Cytobacillus luteolus: one gene and its partner. Each later gene encodes a partner of the first gene's protein in a complex. Links are inferred from orthologs where the notes say so. Each region holds a gene or a part of one and is shown on either strand. Other genes may lie near its edges.

Region 1 (3,368 bases):
CGCCGATACACTGTGCCGTGTGTATTAGAAGTTTCTACAATCGATTCCGTTACGCCTGGGTTTGATTTGTATTTTATTCCAACTGTTTTAAATAGTAGAGACACTAGATGGATTACAGGACTTCATCATGAAGCTGTAAAACAGTTTGGTGATATTATGAACTGGGATGAAATAGTAGTTGAAGGCTACTGCATCTTAAATGAGGATTGTAAGGCAGCAAAGCTTACCAATGCAAATACTAATATAGAAATTGATGATATTATTGCTTATAGTAGGATGGCAGAAAAGTTTTATAATCTACCTATTTTCTATCTAGAATATAGCGGAAAATATGGAGATGAAACTGTAGTTAAACAGGTAAAAGCTAGCCTCGAAAACACGAAGTTATTTTACGGTGGGGGCATTTCAACCAGTGAACAAGCAGCATCAATGGGAGAGATTGCTGACACAATTGTAGTCGGTAACATCATTTACAGTGATCTGAACGCTGCTTTAAAAACAGTACAAGCTGTTAAAAAGACAAGTTTGTAAAAAAGCAAACTTTACTATAAAATGAGAACATACGTTCACGTAATATAAAAGTAAATAGGCGGTGAAAAGATGCAATTTATCAGTGAAAGATTACTTTCTGGTTTAAATAAAGAACAACAAGAAGCAGTTAAAGCAACAGATGGCCCACTTTTAATTATGGCTGGTGCAGGAAGTGGAAAAACAAGAGTGCTTACCCATCGAATTGCGTATTTAATGGCTGAAAAGGAAGTTGCACCTTGGAACATATTAGCGATTACCTTTACGAATAAGGCTGCTAGAGAAATGAAAGAAAGGGTCCAAAAATTGTTAGGACCAGCTGCAGAAGATATATGGATATCCACCTTCCACTCCATGTGTGTAAGAATCCTTAGAAGGGATATAGATCGAATCGGTATTAACCGTAATTTCACAATATTAGATACAACTGATCAGCTATCAGTTATTAAGAACATTCTTAAAGATAAAAACATAGATCCAAAAAAGTTTGATCCTCGTAGTCTTTTAGGGTCTATTAGCAGTGCAAAGAATGAATTAACGACGGCGGAAGACTATGCAAAGACAGCGGGCGGTATGTATGATGGTGTCGTAAGTAGTGTTTACACTGAATACCAAAAACGTCTAAAGAAGAACCAAGCATTAGACTTTGATGATTTAATCATGACGACCATACAATTATTTACCCGAATCCCTGAGGTTCTTGAATTTTATCAGCGTAAATTTCAATACATTCATGTTGATGAGTATCAAGATACAAACCGTGCTCAATATATGTTAGTGAAACTACTAGCTTCTAGGTTCAAAAATATATGTGTTGTAGGTGACTCTGACCAATCTATTTATCGTTGGCGTGGCGCTGATATCAGCAATATCCTTTCATTTGAAAAGGATTATACACATGCAACGACAATTATGCTTGAACAAAATTACCGCTCTACACAAAGAATTCTACGTGCAGCAAATGAAGTAATTGAAAGGAACTCCAATCGTAAGCCTAAGAAATTATGGACTGAAAATATGGAAGGAAACAATATTACTTATTACCGTGCGGATAGCGAATTTTTAGAGGGGCAATTTGTTGCAGGTAAAATAAAGCAAATAGTGGATAGTGGTGCTAGGAAATACTCAGATATCGCGATTCTTTACAGAACGAATGCACAATCCCGTGTAATGGAGGAAGTTTTACTTAAATCAAATATTAATTACACGATTGTTGGTGGGATCAAGTTCTATGACAGAAAAGAAATCAAGGATATTCTTGCTTATTTACGTGTAATCGCAAATCCAGATGATGATATTAGCTTAACAAGAATTGTAAATACCCCTAAACGAGGTGTTGGTGCTTCGTCTATTGATAAGATTGCAAACTATGCAACTGCACATGATCTATCCATGTTTCAGGCATTAGAAGAAATCGAACAGATAGGATTAAGCGGCAAAATCTACAATGCTCTTGTTGAATTCCGTAATCAAATTAATAATTGGGTCAACATGCAAGAGTATTTATCTGTGACTGAATTAGTAGATGAAGTATTAGATAAAACAGGTTACCGTGAAATGTTAAAAACTGAAAAAACACTAGAAGCACAAAGTAGACTTGAAAACATCGATGAGTTTCTATCTGTTACAAAGAACTTTGAAGAAAAGAATGAAGATAAAAGTTTAGTCGCGTTCTTAACTGATTTGGCTCTTGTTGCAGATATTGATAAATTAGAAGAAGATGACCAAAACAAAGGCGATGCGGTAGTCCTAATGACTTTACACTCAGCTAAGGGACTAGAGTTTCCTGTTGTATTCCTAATTGGCCTTGAGGAAGGGGTTTTCCCGCATAGTCGTTCCTTAATGGAAGAAGATGAAATGGAAGAAGAAAGACGTCTTGCCTATGTTGGAATTACAAGAGCTGAAGAAGAATTGTTTATAACAAACGCACAAATGAGAACGTTATTTGGACGTACGAATATGAATCCTGTTTCTCGTTTTATTAGTGAAATTCCTGCAGACTTAATTGAAGATTTGCGTGAAAAGTTAATGGAAGAAGAAAGGCAACAAAGGCAGCAAAGACAACAAAGACAGCCAAGGTCGCAAGCTTCACCATTCGATACATCACCGTTTTCAAATACTAGACAGCCTGAACGAAGAGCAACCATTAGCCCAACTATGTCTTCAACTGGTGGGGATGAAATTGGCTGGAAGGTAGGAGACAAAGCATCCCATAAGAAATGGGGAGTAGGCACAGTTGTGAGCGTGAAAGGTGAAGGAGAATCCAAGGAGCTAGATATTGCCTTTCCAAGTCCGGTAGGTATTAAGCGCCTGTTAGCTAAATTCGCACCGATTACTAAAGAATAAGTACTAGTTCTAGTATTGATTGCTACTAATGAAATGATGAAAGGAACCGATGCATGGACAAACATACTGCACAAAGTCGCGTTCAAGAATTACAAGAGTTACTAAATCGATATAACTATGAATATCATGTAATGGACACTCCTTCTGTTTCAGATGCCGAATATGATGCACTATTGCGTGAGTTAGTTGATCTTGAAGGTCAATTTCCAGAATTTAAAACTGTGGACTCTCCGACACAACGAGTTGGAGGTACAATTTTAGATGCATTCGATAAAGTAGAACATCGAACACCTATGCTGAGTTTAGGAAATGCCTTCAGTGAGCAAGACTTGCGTGATTTTGATCGTAGAGTAAAACAGGTTGTTGGAAATGATGTTTCCTATGTATGTGAGATGAAAATTGATGGACTTGCTGTTTCTCTTAGGTATCAGGAAGGGATCTTTGCACAGGGTGCAACGCGCGGTGATGGGAGCATTGGTGAGGATATTACGGAG
Region 2 (3,299 bases), on another replicon or contig:
GGTTATCCATATGTTGATAAAATTATTACTTGCGTTGATTCTTCCATGCTTATTAGTCATTCTGTTTACGAGAGTAACTTATAGCTTATATGTAGGAACTCTATTAACAATCTTGCTACTTGTAGCGTCCGTATATCAGGGCTACACTGACTCAATCTTAATTGGTGTAGTTGATGTGATTTCATTAGCAGCGGGATATATCTATTCGAAAAAAATGGTAGAAGGATATAAAGGATAAATAAAGCAGTGGCTTCCGTTGAGGAAATGCCGCTGTTTTTTTTTGAAAAAGAGTTGATTTTTCCAATTAAATAGAAATACTTACCTGTATTCTATAAATACTTAATTCAAACGTTTAAATACTTAACTTAATCGTGAAAATACTTACCTGAAGAGAGTACTTACTTTCCTAAAACAGGTAAATACTTTCCTTAAAAAAAATACTCACAAAAAATCGAATATCAGTTCGTGTTTTTGGTGATTTTTACTAAAGTTGTGGTACAATATTTTTACAACAAGATCGGACCTTATTTTTCAGCCTAGAAAAGGTATCAAATGCAAATCTGAATTGAAACTAATACTAACAATAGATCAACATTTCCGAATGGAGGCTTTTTTGTGAAGGATCAATTTGAGTTAGTCTCAAAGTATTCACCACAAGGCGATCAGCCAAGAGCAATCAAACAAATTATCGAAGGAATTAATGCAGGAAAGAAACATCAAACCTTATTAGGGGCTACTGGAACTGGAAAAACCTTTACGATTTCAAACGTAATCAAAGAACTAAATCGACCAACCCTCATCATTGCCCATAACAAAACATTAGCAGGTCAGCTTTATAGTGAGTTCAAAGAATTCTTCCCGAATAATGCGGTTGAATACTTTGTTAGTTACTACGATTACTATCAACCTGAGGCTTATGTTCCATCGTCTGATACATTTATTGAAAAAGATTCGAGTGTCAATGATGAGATTGATAAACTTCGTCACTCTGCTACTTCTGCCTTATTCGAGCGTCGAGATGTCATCATCATTGCGAGTGTTTCCTGTATTTATGGTCTAGGTTCGCCAGAAGAATACAAAGAGCTTGTCGTTTCCCTACGAGTGGGAATGGAGCTTGAGCGAAATCAATTATTACATAAGCTAGTAGATGTTCAATATGAACGAAATGATATCGACTTCCGACGTGGGACTTTCCGTGTGCGCGGTGATGTGGTAGAGATATTCCCAGCATCTAAAGATGAGCACTGTATTCGAATTGAATTTTTTGGAGACGAAATTGAAAGAATTCGTGAAGTAGATGCATTGACTGGTGAAATTCTCGGAGACCGTGATCATGTTGCAATTTTCCCGGCATCCCACTTCGTTACCCGTGAGGAAAAAATGCAAATTGCCATTAAAAATATTGAAGTGGAGCTAGAGGAACGTTTAAAAGAATTTCGAGATAATGGAAAATTACTGGAAGCGCAACGGATAGAGCAACGCACAAAGTATGACCTTGAGATGATGCGTGAAATGGGCTTTTGCTCAGGAATTGAGAACTATTCACGCCATTTAACCTTAAGGCCATCAGGGTCCACTCCATATACGTTAATGGACTTCTTTCCAAGGGATCTGTTAATCGTCATTGATGAATCACACGTAACAATCCCGCAAATTCGTGGGATGTTTAACGGTGACCAGGCAAGGAAACAGGTACTAGTAGATCATGGTTTCCGTTTACCATCTGCCATGGATAATCGTCCACTACGGTTTGAAGAATTCGAAAACCATATTGACCAAATTGTTTATGTTTCAGCAACACCTGGTCCCTACGAGCTTGAAAAAACACCAGAGGTTGTACAACAAATCATAAGACCAACTGGATTACTTGATCCACCAATTGATGTTCGACCAATCCAAGGTCAAATTGATGATCTACTGGGTGAAATTCAGGAAAGGGTTGAGAAAAACGAACGTGTGTTAATAACCACCTTGACGAAAAAAATGTCTGAGGACCTAACAAATTACTTAAAAGACATTGGGATTAAAGTGAACTATTTGCACTCAGAAATTAAGACATTAGAACGTATTGAAATTATTCGAGATCTTCGTTTAGGTAAATATGATGTGTTAGTTGGAATTAATCTATTAAGAGAAGGTCTGGATATTCCAGAGGTTTCACTTGTAGCCATTTTAGATGCAGACAAAGAAGGCTTCCTGCGCTCAGAGAGATCACTAATTCAAACCATTGGTCGTGCAGCGCGTAACGCGAACGGAAGGGTTATTATGTATGCTGATAAAATGACGAACTCAATGGAGATTGCAATAAGAGAAACGGGACGACGTCGAGAAATACAAGAGGAATACAATAGAAAGCACGGAATTACACCACAGACGATTAAGAAGGATGTTCATAATCTCATCAAAGCTACTCATGCTGCTGAGGTTACAGAAGACTACGATGCAACTCCGAAGCTATCAAATTTAACGAAGAAAGAACGAGAAAAAGTAATCAAGGATTTAGAAGTAGAAATGAAAGAGGCAGCAAAAGCGCTTGACTTTGAACGAGCAGCAGAGCTTCGTGATCTTCTATTAGTGCTAAAGGCGGAAGGATGACAGTAGTATGGCAATGGATAAAATTATCGTAAAGGGAGCAAGGGCTCATAATCTAAAAAATGTCGATGTCACGATACCCAGAGATAAGCTAGTTGTCCTAACTGGCTTATCTGGCTCAGGGAAATCTTCACTCGCATTTGATACGATTTATGCAGAAGGTCAACGCCGCTATGTTGAATCACTTTCAGCCTATGCTCGTCAATTTCTAGGGCAAATGGATAAGCCAGATGTAGACGCAATTGAAGGTTTATCACCAGCAATTTCAATTGATCAAAAAACAACAAGCCGTAACCCCAGGTCAACTGTCGGTACGGTTACTGAAATTTATGATTACTTAAGATTATTGTTTGCAAGAGTAGGAAGGCCAACCTGTCCCAAACATCATATCGAAATCACCTCTCAAACAATTGAGCAGATGGTGGATCGCATTATGGAATATTCTGAGCGTACGAAGCTTCAGGTGTTGGCACCTGTAGTATCTGGACGTAAAGGTACACATGTAAAAGTGTTAGAAGATGTTAAAAAACAAGGCTATGTACGTGTTCGTGTAAATGGTGAAATGCAAGAACTCTCAGATGATATTGAACTTGAAAAAAATAAGAAGCATTCCATTGAAGTGGTTATTGACCGTATTGTAGTTAAAGAAGGTGTTGAATCGCGTTTAGCTGATTCGTTAGAGGCTGCCTTAAAGCTTGGTGAAGGAC

What was found.
Region 2: the proteins of pcrA (region 1) and uvrB are in contact, whole or in part, in a crystal structure (PDB 7EGT), measured with the Thermus thermophilus proteins. The link is inferred for Cytobacillus luteolus from one-to-one orthologs. Residues at the interface, in WP_096412145.1 of Thermus thermophilus: His654, Arg656, Phe657, Gln666, Asp668, Glu669, Lys680, Arg681, Leu682, Ser683, Lys685, Tyr686, Ala687; in WP_096411307.1 of Thermus thermophilus: Glu23, Leu25, Arg26, Asp27, Gly28, Glu29, Arg30, Phe31, Arg55, Glu326, Asp327, Phe328, Glu379, Ser382, Gln383, His398, Gly400, Arg401.

The regions. Positions count from the first base shown.
Region 1 is NZ_JAGGKM010000006.1:250,413-253,780, reverse strand. Bases 206-3,237 are described here. They hold pcrA (DNA helicase PcrA), read left to right. Parts: upstream 206-600; coding sequence 601-2,874; downstream 2,875-3,237. Other genes in these bases: ligA (NAD-dependent DNA ligase LigA), read left to right, coding at 2,928-3,237; pcrB (heptaprenylglyceryl phosphate synthase), read left to right, coding at 206-531. Outside these bases: more of pcrB, read left to right, coding at 1-205; more of ligA, read left to right, coding at 3,238-3,368. UniProt on the Escherichia coli protein: A helicase with DNA-dependent ATPase activity. Unwinds DNA duplexes with 3'-5' polarity. Translocates on single-stranded DNA with 3'-5' polarity. Initiates unwinding more efficiently from a nicked substrate than double-stranded DNA.
Region 2 is NZ_JAGGKM010000005.1:336,210-339,508, forward strand. What follows is about bases 143-3,105. They hold uvrB (excinuclease ABC subunit UvrB), read left to right. Parts: upstream 143-615; coding sequence 616-2,595; downstream 2,596-3,105. Other genes in these bases: J2Z26_RS16105 (DUF2198 family protein), read left to right, coding at 143-238; uvrA (excinuclease ABC subunit UvrA), read left to right, coding at 2,603-3,105. Outside these bases: more of J2Z26_RS16105, read left to right, coding at 11-142; more of uvrA, read left to right, coding at 3,106-3,299. UniProt on the Escherichia coli protein: The UvrABC repair system catalyzes the recognition and processing of DNA lesions. A damage recognition complex composed of 2 UvrA and 2 UvrB subunits scans DNA for abnormalities.